Regions from separate parts of the Janthinobacterium sp. GW821-FHT03A03 genome, predicted to be linked through region 3. Evidence: predicted binding sites of a transcription regulator. Region 3 holds the regulator's gene; each other region holds the start of a gene.
The links. The regulator FNR, encoded in region 3, switches genes on or off when oxygen is low (the NO sensors DNR and NnrR bind a similar motif). The targets are predictions, from matches to a motif close to TTGATNNNNATCAA.
Positions count from the first base shown of each region.

Region 1: AC07VI_RS18045 (bacteriohemerythrin) is a predicted target of FNR. The motif match lies at 1,812-1,825, and genes of this name have one in related genera.
Region 2: cydD (thiol reductant ABC exporter subunit CydD) is a predicted target of FNR. The motif match lies at 2,422-2,435, and genes of this name have one in related genera.

Region 1 is NZ_JBWKUZ010000009.1:121,115-126,518, reverse strand. It holds gene AC07VI_RS18060 (PepSY domain-containing protein) at 1-987, shown strand, start outside; gene AC07VI_RS18055 (hypothetical protein) at 1,106-1,291, shown strand; gene AC07VI_RS18050 (hypothetical protein) at 1,443-1,598, shown strand; gene AC07VI_RS18045 (bacteriohemerythrin) at 1,901-2,299, shown strand; gene AC07VI_RS18040 (hypothetical protein) at 2,302-3,126, opposite strand; gene AC07VI_RS18035 (TonB-dependent siderophore receptor) at 3,452-5,404, shown strand, end outside.
Region 2 is NZ_JBWKUZ010000009.1:106,083-111,486, reverse strand. It holds gene AC07VI_RS17985 (amino acid ABC transporter ATP-binding/permease protein) at 1-661, opposite strand, end outside; gene cydD (thiol reductant ABC exporter subunit CydD) at 658-2,358, opposite strand; gene AC07VI_RS17975 (GbsR/MarR family transcriptional regulator) at 2,496-3,047, shown strand; gene AC07VI_RS17970 (PEP-CTERM sorting domain-containing protein) at 3,363-3,929, shown strand; gene AC07VI_RS17965 (hypothetical protein) at 4,107-4,286, shown strand; tRNA gene AC07VI_RS17960 (tRNA-Arg) at 4,349-4,423, opposite strand; tRNA gene AC07VI_RS17955 (tRNA-Pro) at 4,518-4,594, opposite strand; gene glmM (phosphoglucosamine mutase) at 4,720-5,404, opposite strand, start outside.
Region 3 is NZ_JBWKUZ010000014.1:64,490-69,893, reverse strand. It holds gene ccoP (cytochrome-c oxidase, cbb3-type subunit III) at 1-469, shown strand, start outside; gene ccoG (cytochrome c oxidase accessory protein CcoG) at 474-1,856, shown strand; gene AC07VI_RS21360 (FixH family protein) at 2,004-2,528, shown strand; gene fnr (fumarate/nitrate reduction transcriptional regulator Fnr) at 2,653-3,411, opposite strand; gene AC07VI_RS21350 (response regulator) at 3,652-5,404, shown strand, end outside.

The DNA.
Region 1 (5,404 bases), on a different contig from region 3:
CGCCATTACAGCGCCTTCTGTGGCTTCGGCCATGCGCTGGCGCAACAATTACAAGCACTGGGCGCTGCGCCCCTGTTCCCGCTGATCGAGGTCGACAAGCACGACCCCGCCGCCCTGGCCGCCTGGTCGCAGGCGCTGGCCCGCTGCAGCGGCAGCGCCATCGACGCCATCGGCGTGCAGGAAGACGCGTCGTACGCCGAGTGGCGCCTGGCGCGCCGCGTGCTGCTCAACCCGGGCAGCCTGGGTGGCGAACTGCATGAAATCACCTTGACAGGCCCCGCCGATGCTGCCTGGCAAGCGGGCGCGCTGACGGAAATCATTGCGTGCAACGGCGATGGCAGCGAGGGCGACGCCAACGGCGCCCAGCATGCGCCGCGCAGCTACTCCATCGCTTCGCTGCCCTCCGATGGCGAACTGCAATTGCTGGTGCGCCAGGAGCGCCATGCGGGCGATGACAACGGGGGCTACGGCATCTGTTCCGGCTGGCTCACGCGCTTCGCCCCGCCAGGCAGCCCCATCCGCCTGCGCCTGCAAGCCAATCCCGCCTTCGCCCCCGCCCTGGTCGACGTGCCCTGCATCTACATCGGCAACGGTTCCGGCCTGGCCGGCCTGCGTGCGCACCTGCGCGCCCGCCAGCGGGCGGGGCTGGCGCGCAACTGGCTGCTGTTCGGCGAGCGCCAGCAAGCTTTTGACAGCGTCTGCGCCGAAGAGTTGCAAGGCTGGCTGGACGCCGGCCACCTGGCGCGCCTGGACCAGGTCTTTTCGCGCGATGGCAACGATGGCGGCCAGCGCGAATACGTGCAGGACCGCCTGCGCGCCTGCGCGCATGAACTGCGCGACTGGCTGGCGCAAGGGGCCATCGTCTACGTGTGCGGCAGCCTGCAAGGCATGGCGGCGGGAATCGATGCTGTGCTGCAAGAAGTGCTGGGCCAGGAGGGACTCGACGCCCTGCTGGCGGCCGGGCGCTACCGCCGCGACGTGTATTGATCTGCATCAGGCTAGCGCCCGGCTATGTGGGCCGCCGCACGGTCGGCGCCAGCCATCCGGCTACAGTAGGGGCATGGCGGCAAGACCGCCTGCCCACTCACTGTCTGCGAGGTCTCCCATGAAAAACCCCTGGATGAGCATGTACCTGAGCGCCGCCAACCGCATCGCCAACACGGCGTGCGGCCACGCCACGGCCGCCGTCAAGCGCGAGGCGGCGAAAAATACGCGGCAATTGACGCAAGTGTGGTTCGACTCTTTCCTGCCCGCCGCCGGCAAGCCGCGGCGCAGCCGCAAGGCCAAATAGGGTTATCACGGCCGGCAGCTGGTGCAGTGCATCACAGCAACTAGTTGAAGTTTCAATCAGATGAACTAAACTGCAAGCATGGTAGTACGTAATGAGAGTGGCCGGCAGGCGCCGCATCCCCGCGCCGCCGCCGGAACACCGGGAGACGACCATGTTGACGCTCAAAGTGCTGCTCTGCCTGGCCCTGTCGGCCCTGATGCTCGTGCCCCTCGTGCTGCGCGATGCGATGCAGACGTCGGCCGGGCAGCAGTTGCAGGTGCCGAATGTGGATGCGCAGGGCATGTGGGCCCACTGGCCCAAGCAGTAATACACGCGCGGCTGAGAAAACTTCGCTGGCTGCGTTGCCGTGCCTCGTCGTACATTCGTACTGCCTTCGGCACGGCGCCTTGCCAGCGGCGTTTTTCAGCGGCGCTCGGTAACACGGCGCATCGTTAAAAAACCGCTTTGTTGCGGGTGGGAATTTGTTCCCTGCACTCGTTTGTTTTTGTCTCGTTTTCTTCCTCCCCTCTTCGCCATACTTTTGATCCAGATCATGGATTTCGACCTGCGCTGCGTCCACACTGGAACAGCCCGCTTCGCTTCGGGACGGGTTTAACGGGGAGGTCAGGTATGGGCGTATCGTATTGGAAAGATGAGATGGCGCTGGGCGTACCCGCCATCGACGAGGCGCATGAGGCGCTGTTTCTGGAACTGGCGCGGCTGGGAAAATTGAGCGACCAGCATTTCAGTGCTGCGTTCCGCGACCTCATCGCGGCTGTCGAGCGCGACTTCCGCGAAGAAGAGGATTTGATGGAGGAAATCGGCTTTCCTTCGCTGGCGAATCACCGCGAACAGCATGCGCGCGTGCTCAGCGGCTTGCACCATGCCTGGGCCGCCGTCGATGAAGGCGACCTGGAACAGGGACGCCATGCGCTGTCGCTGTTGCCGCAATGGCTGATCTTTCATCAGGCCACCATGGACCTGGCCCTGGCGGCGGCGCTGGAACTGGTGCAGCGCCAGCCCAACTAAGGTTACAGCAGCACTACCGTCGCCTGCTCGGGCACGACGACGCGGTAGTGGCCCGGGTATCTGTCTTCGCCGTCAAAAATCTTGCAAAACACGGGCTGGTTGATGTCGTTGACGGCCGGCTCGTTCATGGGCAGGGTGGCGATCAGCTGTTCACCTTCGACCAGCTGCAGCGCGCTGCCCCGCTCGGCCGCGCAAAAGGCCAGCGCTTGCACTTCATTGGCGAACGGCCGCTTGTACCACGGCGTGATGGCCCGCACGGCCCGCCTGGCGTCGTGTAAGACCTGGCCGATGCGCGTGACATTCCACGCGTCGCGCGCGACAGACGGCTGGATGACGATATTCGCCGTCAACTCACCCTTGCCCTTGTTCACGAAAAAACTGCCATCCTGGGCGGCGATGTCGTCATTGAGGGGCACGACAAACACGCCGCCTTCCGACACCTTGATGGGCACGGCCGCGCCCGTGCCCTGCAAGGCCACGCGCACGTCGTCGATGGTGGCGCTCAGCTTGGCGGGAATCAGGCGCAAGGCCATGACCACGCTGCCGCTCGACACCTGCCACACCTTCTTCGCCGTCAGATAGCTTTCACGGTAAGCCGTGAAGCGCACGCGCGGCGGCTTCTGCTCGCTGCTGGCCGTGATCGTCACCGTCTGCGAGGGCGGCGCTTCCGCCGCGGGCGTCGTGGCGGCCACCGGCGGCGCTTCAGCCGCGGGCGGCGCGCCGGCGCTGTGCAGCGGCGCGGGAATGGCCGGCGTCGGCGCGTGTTCCTGGGCCTGGCCCAGCGACACGACACACAACCATCCTGCACAGACTATCCATGTACGCATGCATTTCTTTCAATTAGGAAAATATTTTTTCAGCATCCACATTATGGCAGAAGCGCCGCCAGCGCGCCTCCCCAGCCGCATGCACTCTCTTGGTGCAAACGCTTGCTTATTTATCACATTCAGCCTATATTGATAATGATTCTTATTCACAAAATCGTGAAGGGAATACCGCGCCTTGTCTTTTCCACGCCCATCCGCGCCGGGCTTTACGGTGGAACTGCTATCCGAGCCAGATCCCGGGCCAGCCTCACGCCATCCCCCAGCTACTGCGCCACTTGCCAGACGAGATAGGAAAAACGACGACTAAAAATACTCCAGGAATATGATGCAATCGACTATAGAACCGCGCCCTGCCTCCCATCCCGCCTTGCGCCCCCTGCCGCAGCTCTTGCGCCTCACCCTGTTCAGTCTTGCCGCCGGCATGGTCTTGCCGGCACAGGCGGCCGACGCCGTGCCCGGCGACACGCCCGTCACCATGCCGGCCGTCACCGTGCTGGGCCAGTCGACGGCCGGCACGGAAGGCACGCAGTCGTACACGGCCGGCGAAGCGCGCAGCGCCACGCGCATGGAACTGAGCTTGCGCGAGACGCCGCAATCGGTCAGCGTCATCACGCGCCAGCTGCTTGACGACCTGGGCGCCGTGCGCCTGGACCAGGCGCTGGGACAGACGACGGGCATCCAGGTGGGCCAGAACGACACGGAGCGCACGACCTTTTATGCGCGCGGCTTCGGCATCAACAATATCCAGATCGACGGCATGGCGCGTGGCGGCAATGCGCCGCTGCAAGACACGATTCTGTATGACCGCATCGAAGTCGTGCGCGGCGCCACCGGCTTGATGGGCGGCAAGGGCGACCCGTCGGCCACCATCAACATGATACGCAAGCGGCCCACGAAGCAATTCCAGGCCAGCGCCGGCCTCATCATGGGCCGCTGGGATGACCAGCGCGTCGAAGCCGACCTTTCCACGCCGCTGAACGCCGACGCCAGCGTGCGCGCGCGCACGGCCCTGGCGTGGCAAAAGCGCGATTCCTACCTGGACATGTATCACGAACGCAAGACGGTCGGCATGGCCATCGTCGAGGCGGACTTGCGTCCCGGCACCCTGCTGACGGTCGGCGTCGACTTCCAGGACAACCAGCCGACGGGCGCCACCTGGGGCGCCGTCCCCTACTGGAACGCGGATGGCAGCCTGGCGAACTTGCCGCGCAACACCAGCCTCACGACGCCATGGAGCACCTGGGCCAACAAGCAGCACACCTTCTTCACGTCGCTGGACCATCGGCTGCCCGGCAACTGGAATCTGCACCTGGGCTACGCGCGCACGGAAAGCACGAACCGCACCACCGTCGCCTACGCGGGCGCCGGCCATCCCGACCCGGCCACGGGCGAAGGCATGCGCCTGTGGACGGGTGCCTATGGCACAGGCGAAAAGAACAGCGACAATTTCGACGTCTACGCCAGCGGACCGTTTACCTTGCTGGGACGCAAGCACACGGCCATCGTCGGGTGGAATGGCGACAACCAGCGCTCCCGCTCGCTGGGTGGCAAGGCGGAAATCAACTACCCGGACTTCGTCCCCGACTACCGCAGCTGGACGGGCAATATTCCCCGCCCCGTGTTCCATCCCGACGGCTCGCACACGGAAACCGTCACGCGCCTGGCCGGCGGCTATGTCGCCACGCGATTGAGCCTGGCTGACCCGCTGCACCTGATCATCGGCGCGCGCAGCAGCACGTACCGCACGGATACGCGCAAATACAATAAGCAAGGCGCGTACACGGGCAGCGGCAACTTTGTGGAAACGCGCAATGAAGTGACGCCGTATGTGGGCGCCGTGTTCGATATCAACAAGCAATATTCGGCCTACGCCAGCTTCACGCAGCTGTTCAATCCGCAAACGAGCAAGGACCGCAACAACCAGTTCCTGGCGCCGGAAACGGGCGACAATGCGGAACTGGGCGTCAAGGGCGAATTTTATGGAGGCCAGCTGAACGCGTCGGCCGCCCTGTTCCACACGAAGAAAAAGAACCTGGCGGAACTGGACCGCAGCGTGCCGCCCGGCTTTTTGCTGCCCGACGGCGGCCAGGCCATGGTGGCCAATGGCAAGGGCGTGACGGCCAAGGGCGTGGAATTCGACGTGTCCGGCCAGCTGACGCCCGCCTGGGAAGCGAGCGGCGGCTATACCTATCTGCACGCGGCCGAGGCCGACGGCCGCCGCGCCGCCACCACGCAGCCGCGCCATTTGCTGCGCCTGGCCACCAGCTACCGCTTCGAC
Region 2 (5,404 bases), on a different contig from region 3:
TCACCAGGTCCGTCTGCCCCGCCAGCAGGTCGATGGCGCCGGAACGCAATTTTTCGATGGCGCGCGAGCGCACGATGGCGGGCCGGCGCGCGCGCCGCGCCACCACCCAGCCGATGCCGCCGCCGGCGGCCAGCAGCCACAGCGCCAGGCCGACGCCCAGCTGCCACTGCATCACGCCCAGCGCCACGCCGGCCAGCAAGGCCGCGCACAGGGCGGAAAAAGCGGGCACCAGCAGGCGCAAATACAGCGCTTCGAGGGCGTCGATGTCGGCCGTCAGGCGGAACAGCAGCCTGGCGGGCTGGCGCAGCAAGCGGCCCGCCGCCTCGGGACGCGACCAGCCGCGAAACAGCTGCACGCGGATGGCCGCCAGCGCGGCAAACGTGGCGTCGTGCGTGACGAGGCGCTCCGCATAGCGCGAACCCGTGCGGCCGATGGCCAGCAGGCGGATGCCGGCCGACGGGCCGAAGACGTCAAACACGATGGCCGTGGACGCGTGCAGGCCGGCGATCGAGGTGGCGGTAATAAACCAGCCGGACAAGCCCAGCAGGGCCATGCCGGCCACCACCGTCAGCGCCGCCAGCACGGCGCCGGCGATCAATTTACCCGGCTGTGCCAGCAGCAGCTGCCGCAGGACGGGGTGCAGCATGAGGGAAGTTTTCATGCCGGCTGTTCCTGCTCCAGTGCCTGCGCCGGCGCATCGACCTGCACCGCGCGCTGCAGCCGGCCGGCCAGCACGGGGTCGTGCGTGGCGACGAGCATGGTCTTGCCTTGCGCCAGGGCCAGCAGGGCGTCGGTGACGCGCGCCGCCGTTTCGCTGTCCAGGTGGGCCGTCGGTTCATCGACGAGCAGCAGATCCGCATGCGGGTGCAGGGCCACGCGGGCCAGCGCCAGACGCACGGCTTCGCCGCCCGACAGGCCCTGGCCGCCATCGCTGAGCATGACGGCCGGCTGCGCCTGGGCCACGCCGGCCAGGTCGGCCAGGTGCAGCGCCTGCGTCACCTGCGCGGGGCCGCCGCCGGCGCCGCTGCGGCCCAGCGTGACGTTCTGGCTGACGGACGCGGCAAACACGTGCGGGCGCTGGCCCATCCAGGCCATGCGCTGGCGCAGGGTATTGACGGTACTGTCAGTCAGGCGCACGCCGCCGATGCGGATCTCGCCGCCGCTGGCGGGCAGCAGGCCGGCCAGCAGGGACAGCAAGGTGGTCTTGCCGGCGCCGCTGGCGCCCAGCAGGGCCACGTGCTCGCCGGCGCGCACGGTCAAGTCAAAACCGTCGAACACGGGCGCTTCGCCGGGATGGGCAAAAGACAATTGATGGATGTCAATCGCGGGCGCCGGCGCCACCGCCATGGCGGCGGCGGACACGGCAGCCGTTGCCACGCCGGCGCCGGGCAAGGCCACGCCGCCTTCGGCCAGGTCGCTCAATCCGGCCAGGCCCGCTTCGCCGGCCGCCTTGTCATGCCAGACGGCGGCCAGCTCGCGCAGCGGCTCGAAAAACGCGGGCGCCAGCAGCAGGATGAACATGCCCTGCCCCAGCGTCAGTTCACGGCCCCAGGTGCCGAAATGGAGGCTGCCCAGCAAGGAGAAACCGATGAAGGCGGCCACCATGGCCACGCCCAGCGCGGAAAACAGTTCCAGCACGGCCGACGACAAAAAGGCGATGCGCAGCACCACCATCGTGCGCCGGCGCACGGATTGCGACGAGGCGTCCAGCCGCGCGGCCGTGGCGTCGACGGCGCCCAGCGCGCGCAGGGTGGCCAGGCCGCGCAAACGGTCCAGCAGAAAGGCGTTCATGCTGCCCATTTCCACCATCTGCGCGCGGCTGGCCGCCTGCGCGCCCATGCCCACGAGGGCCATGAAGACGGGGATCAGGGGCGCGGCGATGAGCAGGATCAGCGCGGCGATCCACGACAGCGGCGTCACGACGGCGAGGATCACGAAAGGCACGGTCATCACCTTCCAGCGCGCCGGCCTGTAGCGCACCAGGTAGGGCACGATGGCTTCGGCCTGCTCGGCGATGACGCTGGCCGCCTGCCCCGACTGGGCGCGCCGGCGGTCCAGCGGCGAACGGCGCGCCAGCGCCTGCGCCACTTGCGCGCGCAGGGTCGACAGGTGGGCCCGGGCCGCCGCGTACATGCGCCGCGCCCCCCATGCCTCGCCCCAGGCGCGCAGCACGCCCAGCAGCAGCACGCCGGCCGCCGGCAGCAGGGCCGCGCGCCAGGGCGCACCGCCCAGCATGGCTTGCAGGGCCCAGGCCAGCAACGCCGCCTGGGGCAGCCACAGCAGGGCCGCGCCGCCCTGCACGAGGCTGGCGGCGCGGGGCAGGACAAAGCGGGGCAAGGTCAGGGGCGTGGTTGGCATCTTATACTTTTTGAGTTTTCAGAATTTTCTGTAAATTCGATTTTTTGTATAATACTGCGAAACATGACATATATCAATTGACCGGGGCGGTTTGGCGTGAAAAAATTCAGATAATTATGAAAACTCAAAATATCCAAATGACGCCGCTGATCCTCACCTTCGTCAGCCATTTCGGCGAGATGGGCAGCCGCTGGGGCTTTAACCGCACGGTGGGGCAAGTGTACGCCTTGTTGTTTGTCGCGGAGCATCCCCTGCACGCGGATGAAATCGCGGAGCACCTGAGTTTTTCGCGCTCGAACGTGAGCATCGGCCTGAAGGAACTGCAGGGCTGGGGCCTGATCCGCCAATCGCGCATCCCCGGCGACCGGCGCGAGTATTTTTCCTCGCTGGGCGACGTGTGGCAGATCTTCCGCGTCGTGGCCGCCGAGCGCCGCCGCCGCGAAGTGGCGCCCACCCTGACGGTGCTGCGCGAATCGCTGCTGGCGCCGGCCACGGAACCCGTGGATCAATATGCACAGGAACGCATGCGCGAAATGTATGAACTGGTCGACCTGGCCAACACCTGGTTCGACGACTTGCAGCGGCTGTCGCCCGAATCGATGGCGCAGCTGATGAAAATGGGTGCCAAGGTACAAAAGCTGCTCAACGCCAAGGATCGCCTGTTTGGCGTCAGCAACAACAGCGACTGAAGTCCGCCCCGCCCTCCCCGCCCCCCATCCGGCAAGCCGCTAGCACAAGCGGCTTGCCTTGTCACGCCATTTCCTCCACTCATGTTGGCTATCGCTAGCACAGCCATACATAGCCGTATGCGATGTTGTCAACTGAACCAATAGTATTATTTAAATTGTATTAATTTGCATCAAGAGTAAGCTTTCATTTGCGTACTCTCTACGCACAGCAAATAGCTAACAAGATAGGTAAAACGGGCAATGGGATGATATCCCCCGGCAGGCAGGGGCGCGTCCCAATACTAGAAGCGACTGTCTTCAACAAAGGGGATTTTCATGGAAAGCATAAAGAGCATTGCCGTCAAGGCATCCATGCTGGCCGCAATGACCGTACTGGCAAGTGCGGCGCAAGCGGCCACCTGGGTCGACGTGGGGCCGGCCAGCGGTTTCGTCATCGCCGGCAGCACCGTCACCTATACGCCATCGCCGGCGCTGCAGGTGAAATATTATGACGATAATCTGGTGCCGCAAAGCCCATCGGATATCCAGGGCTATATCAATGGCGTCTTTGGCACCAGCCTGGGCCCCGCCGTCTCGTATTGCGACAACGCCACCTCGGGCTGCACTGCCGGCACCACGGCAGGCTTGAGCGGCGGCGTCAATTCGTATACGAGCGCGGCCGCCTATGACTACCTGGCCATCCACTTCGGCCAGGGCGAACTGGTGTTCCACTGGGCCGCTCCTTTGGCTGCCGGCACCACCTTCAATGTGGCGGGCCTGCCCAAGGACCTGAGCAACTACAGGGCCTTCATTTCCGCCGTGCCGGAACCTGAAACCTACGCCATGCTGCTCGCCGGCCTGGGCATGCTGGGCTTCCTGGCACGCCGCCGCCAGGGAAAGTAAGCCGCACCATCCGCATCACAACGGCAGCGGTGCGGCAGCGCCCGCGCCCGCTGCCGCCTTCACCGCCGGTGGCCTGTTTACGCCGCGCTTGCGGCGCCAGGCCCACTGTTTACACCATTTTTAGATCCCCCTCGCTATGCTCGATGGCATCAGGCATCTGTCGACGAGGGAGATTTCATGCACGAACAACCGTTTCAGCCACGCGCGCGCAGCGTGATCCGCCAGCATCTGCCCGCGCGGGAACGGCTGCGCCTGGCCAGGCTGGCCAGCAAGAAAATGGTATCGGTATTATCTGCGCTGCTGTGCGCGGTGCCGTTGCTGTATTTGCTGAGCGTGGTGCTGTGCGCGCAGCCGTGACATGGGCTGCTGCAGAAGAGATGGCAATGCGGCAAGGTGCCGCGTGCAGGGCCAGCAAGAGCTGGTCCGCCCAGAGGGAATCGAACCCCCATTCACGGTTTAGAAGACCGTTGTCCTATCCGTTGAACGATGGGCGGAAAGGTGCAGTATTTTAATCCATGCGCGCCAGCAATGAAATGCCTGCGCGGAATAGAAAACGGGCTGTCATTTCTGACAGCCCGCTTATGACTTTGGTCGGAGTACAAGGATTCGAACCTTGGACCCCCTGGTCCCAAACCAGGTGCGCTACCGGGCTGCGCCACACTCCGAAGACAAGATAATAACGCTTCCCCACAATTTCGTCAATTGCCATAGACGAATTAGCTGGAAATAACTATCGCTCCCGCTTGGGCGCTTGCTGAAAACGATCAGGGCAAGGCTGCCCTGCGCGCCATCAGGCGCCAAGCTTGTCGGCGATGCGGCGCGCCATCGACTCGGCCTTTTCCTTCTCCTTCGCCTCCACCATCACGCGGATCAGCGGTTCCGTGCCCGAGGCGCGGATCAGCACGCGGCCCGTGTCGCCCAGCTCGGCCTCGACCTGCTCTTTCTCGGCCACCATGGCGGCGTTCTGCTGCCAGTTGAAACCGGGCGCCACGCGCACATTGATCAGGGTTTGCGGGAACAGCACCAGTTCCGCCAGGCATTGCTGCAGGCCGAGACCACTGCGCTTGAGCGCGGACAACACTTGCAACGCGGAAACGATGCCGTCCCCCGTCGTGTGCTTGTCCAGGCACAGCAGATGGCCGGAACCTTCGCCACCCAGTATCCAGCCCTTTTCCTTCATGACTTCCAGCACATAGCGGTCGCCCACCTTGGCGCGCGCAAAGCCGATGCCCTGCTGCTTGAACAGCACCTCCAGCGCCATATTGGTCATCAGGGTGCCCACGGCGCCGGCCACGGGGCCCGTTGCCAGGCGGTCCTTGACCATGACGTACAACAACTCATCGCCGTTATACAGGCGGCCCGTGGCGTCGCACATGATCAGGCGGTCGGCGTCGCCGTCGAGCGCGATGCCCAGGTCGGCGCCGTGCTCGACGACGGCGGCAGCCATGGCGGCCGTTGCCGTGGCGCCGAAGCCC
Region 3 (5,404 bases):
GGATGCGCGCGGCAACAAGGGCTTCCCCAACCTGACGGACAAGGACTGGCTGTATGGCGGTGATCCTGCCACCATCAAGACCACCATCCTGCACGGCCGCAATGGCCAGATGCCGCCGATGGGCGCCGCGCTCGGTTCCGAGAAGGATATCGAGAACGTGGCCCACTACGTGCTGAGCCTGTCCGGCTCCACCTCGGACCCCGTCAAATCCGTGCTGGGCAAGGGCAAGTTCGGCGCCTGCATGGCCTGTCACGGCGCCGATGCGAAGGGCAACCCGATGCTGGGCGCGCCTAACCTGACGGACAAGGTCTGGCTGTACGGCGGCAGCGCCGATACCATCATGGAAACCATCCGCAAGGGGCGCAACAACACCATGCCGGCATTCAGCGATTTCCTTGGGGAATCAAAAGTGCACGTGCTGTCAGCCTATGTCTGGAGCTTGTCGAATCCCCAGACGCCCGTGAAATGATGTAATGGAACCTCAAGTCATCAAGATGTATGCGGCCCGCGAGCAAATCTACCCTCGCGAGGCCAAAGGACGCTACGCTACCTGGCGATGGGTGTGCGTGTGGCTTACCCAGCTCGCGTTCTACGGCTTGCCGTGGTTGACCTGGAATGGCAGGCAAGCCCTGCTGTTCGATTTGACCACGCGCAAGTTCTACATTTTCGGCGTCGTGCTGTGGCCCCAGGATTTCATCTATCTGGCGGCCCTGCTGATCATCTGTGCCTATCTGCTGTTCCTCGTCACGGCCATTGCGGGGCGGGTGTGGTGCGGGTTTTCCTGCCCGCAAACGGTGTACACGGAAATCTTCCTGTGGGTCGAACGCCGCATCGAAGGCACGCGCAGCGCGCGCATGGCCCTCGACAAGCAGGGCCCGTCGCTGCGCAAGACGGCCAAGAAGACGGCCAAGCACCTGGTGTGGGGCGCCATCGCCCTGTGGACGGGCTTTACCTTTGTCGGCTACTTCACGCCGATCAAGGAACTCGCGCATTCCGTGCAGACCCTCAACTTTGGTCCCTGGGAATGGTTCTGGGTCTTGTTCTACAGCCTGGCAACCTACGGCAACGCGGGCTGGCTGCGCGAGCAGGTGTGCAAATACATGTGCCCCTACGCGCGTTTCCAGAGCGCCATGTTCGACCAGGACACGCTGATCATCACCTACGATGCCAAGCGGGGCGAACCACGCGGCGCGCTGAGCAAGAAGGCCGGCAACAACGACAAGCTGGGCGACTGCATCGATTGCACCCTGTGCGTGCAGGTGTGTCCGACCGGTATCGATATCCGCAACGGCCTGCAGTATGAGTGCATCGGCTGCGCCGCCTGCGTCGATGCCTGCAACAGCGTGATGGACAAGGTCGACCGGCCGCGGGGACTGGTACGCTACAGTACCGACCATGCGATGGAAAACAACTTCGATTCGAAGCAGATACGCCAGCGCGCCATGCGCCCGCGCGTGCTGATCTACACCTCCATCCTGGCCCTGATCATCATCGCCGTGTGTACGTCGCTGGCCCTGCGCACGCCCCTGAAAATGGACGTGATCCGCGACCGCGGTTCGATGGGACGCGAAGTGGAAGACGGCATGATCGAAAACGTCTACCGCCTGCAGATCATGAACACCTCGGAGCAAAGCCAGCATTTCAAGATCAGCGCATCGGGCTTGCCGGGCCTGACCTTGCTGACGCGCGAAGAAGTGACCTTGCAGCCGACGGAAACGCTGGGCTGGCCGATCCGCCTGCGCGTGCCGCACGGCGTGGGCGAAAAGGGCTCGAACAAGATTGCAATCGAATTGCAATCGCTGGACGACCCGTCGCTGCATGTGCGTGAAAGCGCGGTCTTCATCGTGCCGCGGTAACGGTGATGCGGGGTCGGGCCCTCCGGGTCCGCCCCCGGTATTTTCGCCGCAGGAGTATCATCAATCATGCGTTGGGTTGATTTTATGCTCAACCCGGAAGCAAAAGCCGGGGGCAGGCCCACAGGGTCTGGCCCCAAGGAGAACACAATGTCCGACAGTCTGAAACTGCAAGCCCCCGTTGCCCCGTGGTACAAGCACCGCTGGCCATGGCTGCTGATGATCGGTCCCGGCCTGTCCGTGGTCGTCGGCAGCTTCATGGGCTATATTGCGTTTACGCAACCCGATGCGCTGGTGGTGGGCGATTATTACAAGCAGGGCAAGGCCATCAACCAGGATTTGAAGCGCGACACGATCGCCAGCGACCTGGCGATGGATACGACCCTGGCGTATGACGTCGCTGCAGCGCGCCTGAGCGGCTCCGTGCACAGCTTCGGCAAGGCGTACCAGAAGCCTTTGCTGCTGCACCTGGCGCATGCGACCCTGCCGGAAAAGGATATCAAGCTGCTGGTGCAGCCCGATGCGGCCGGCAATTTCTCGGTGGCGCTGCCGATGCTCGAACGCAGCCGCTGGCAGGTGCTGGTGGAAAACGACAAGCGCGAATGGCGCCTGTCCGGCATCTGGACCTGGCCGCTGCAGCGCAGCATCGCGCTGCACGCCGATGAGGAACTATAACGTACAGTGGCGGGAAAACCGTAGCGAGCGGCAGTGATTTGTGGCTGAGAAGCACAGCTGTGCTATAGCACAGCGAGCATCGCAGGCCGCAAAGCGCGACGCGCAGTCGGTTTTGACGGTGCGGTTATTTGCAGACGTCCGTACCGGCCGTAATGGCCTTCAATTTCGCTGGCTGCAGGATTTCAATCTCGCGGTTCGACACGCGCAGCCAGCCTTCCTTCTTGAATTTCGACAATAAACGGCTGACGCTTTCGATGGTCAGTCCCAGGTAGTTGCCGATTTCCTCGCGCGACATGCGCAGCTGGAATTTGCTGCTCGAATAGCCGCGCGCTTCATAGCGCGACGCCAGGTTGACGATGAAGGCGGCAAAGCGCTGCGTCGCCTGCATGTTACCTAAAAGCAACATAACGCTTTGCTCGCGCGTGATTTCCTGGCTCATCATGCGGTGGAAATGGCGCAGCAGGGTCGGCATATTGCCCAGCAATTGTTCCAGGCTGGAAAACGGGATTTCACATACTTCGCTGTCTTCCAGCGCCACCGCATTACAGTGGTGGCGGTCGGCGCTGATGGCGTCCATGCCCAGCAGTTCGCCCGCCATCTGGAAACCCGTCACCTGCTCTTCGCCGCCCGGATTGATCTGGTAGGTCTTGAAGTGGCCCAGGCGGATCGCGTACAGGTTCTGGAACGAGTCGCCGATGCGGAACAGCGAGGCGCCGCGCGCGATCTTGCGGCGGCGGCCGATGATCTGGTCCAGCCTGTCCATGTCGCCCACGTCGAGGCCCATCGGCAGGCACAATTGATGCATGCTGCAGGTCGAGCATCGCGCACGCAACGCTTCCACGTTCACGGTGGGCAAGGTTGGAGAGAGTAGCGCTTCAGTCATGTCGGTACCTTTTAGAAAATGCAATAACAAGTTTACTGCATACACGGTTGCCGTGTGCCAATTTCACCGTAATTTCGCTGAATAAACGACGTTCGGACTTTAATTATATGGCAACATCGTCAAAAGCCCGTGCGGGGCGGGCCATTTGCGCGGCGCCGCTTGCCAAGTTGATGTATTGATAGGAAAATTCCTAACGGCATTATCTGCCGCCTGTAGCGCCCGGTACCGAAAAAGGAAATCATGAAGCCTCTCGGCATCAAAGCAAAAGTCGCGCTGGCAACCAGCCTGACCTCGATCGCCATGATCGCGCTGGTCACCATGATCCAGGTGCAGCACATGCGCGACGACTTCACCCGAGTTCTGCTGAGCCAGCAGTCATCGCTGATCACCCGCACCGCCGCCGAGCTCGATGACAAGCTGGCCATGCTGCTGCAAATCGTCACCCTGACGGCCAGGCAGCAGCCGCCGGAACTGATCGCGCAGCCCGCCCAGTTGCGCCAGTACTATTCGCGCCGCTCGATGCTGGTGCTGTTCGACGACGTGCTGGTGCTCAACGCGCACGGCGCCGTCGTGGCCGACATGCCGGAAGTGGCGGGGCGCGCCGGCATCAACGTGGCCGAGCGCGAGTACTTCCAGACCGTGCTGCGCACGCGCCAGCCCATGATCACCGAACCGATGCTGGGCAAGTCCAGCGGCATGCCCATCGTGCAGATGGTGGCGCCCGTGCTGGCCGCCGACGGCCAGGTGGCCGGCGTGGTGATCGGCGTATTGCGCCTGTACAAGGATAACCTGCTGGGGCGTTTGCGCACGGAAAAGATCGGCAAGAGCGGCTATTACTTCATCCTCACGCGCGGCGCCGTGCCGCGCTACGTGCTGCACCCCGACACCAGCCGCTTGCTGCAGCCGCGCAAGCCGAACGCCAACCTGACCACCACGCAGCTGCTGAAGGACGACGGCGAAGGCAGCATGGTCAGCACCAACAGCCGCGGCATCACGGCCGTCAACAGCTTCAAGCGCCTGAAATCCGTGAACTGGCTGCTGGCCGCCTCGCTGCCCCTCGACGACGCCTTCGAGCCGTTCGACGGCGTGCTGTACCGGCTGGTGCTGTGGAGCATCCTCGCCTCGCTGCTGGCCGCGTCGGTGCTGGGCTGGGTCACCGTGCGCCTGCTCTCGCCCCTGGTGCGCCTGCGCGACACCCTGCAGGCCCTGCGCACCAGCGGCAGCCGCTTCACCCCCGTTCCCGTGCAGCAGCGCGACGAGATCGGCGAGCTGACGGAAGCGTTCAACAGCCTGATGAGCGAACGCGACCGGCTGCAGCAGGAGCTCGAAGCGCGCGCGGCCGAGCTGGAACAGGAGCGTGACCGGGCCGAGGCGGCCAACCGCGCGAAGAGCGATTTCGTGGCCAACATGAGCCATGAAATCCGCACGCCCCTCAATGCCGTGCTGGGCATGGTGTATCTGTTAGGCAATACCAAGCTCGATACGGAACAGCGCAAATACCTGACCATGGTGCGCGTGGCGGGCCAGTCGCTGCTGGGCATCCTGAACGATGTGCTCGACTATTCGAAGATCGAGGCGCGCCGCATGGAGCTGTCGCCCGTCGAATTCGACCTCGACGAGGTCATGAACACGCTGGCCACGACGATGACGATGAATGCGGGCGAAAAGGAACTGGAGCTGGCCATCGCCGTCGAAGCGGACGTGCCGCGGCGCCTCATGGGCGACGCCCAGCGCCTGCAGCAGATTCTCGTCAACCTGGCCGGCAACGCCATCAAGTTTACTGAGAGCGGCGAAGTGGTGGTGGCCGTCAGCCTGGCCGACAGCCAGCAAGGCCGCGCCTGGCTGCGCTTCGAAGTGCGCGATACGGGCATCGGCATGACGGAGTTGCAGCAACAGCAATTGTTTGCCGCGTTTTCGCAGGGCGACCAGAGCATCACGCGGCGCTTCGGCGGCACGGGGCTGGGCCTGGCCATCAGCAAGCAGCTGATCCACA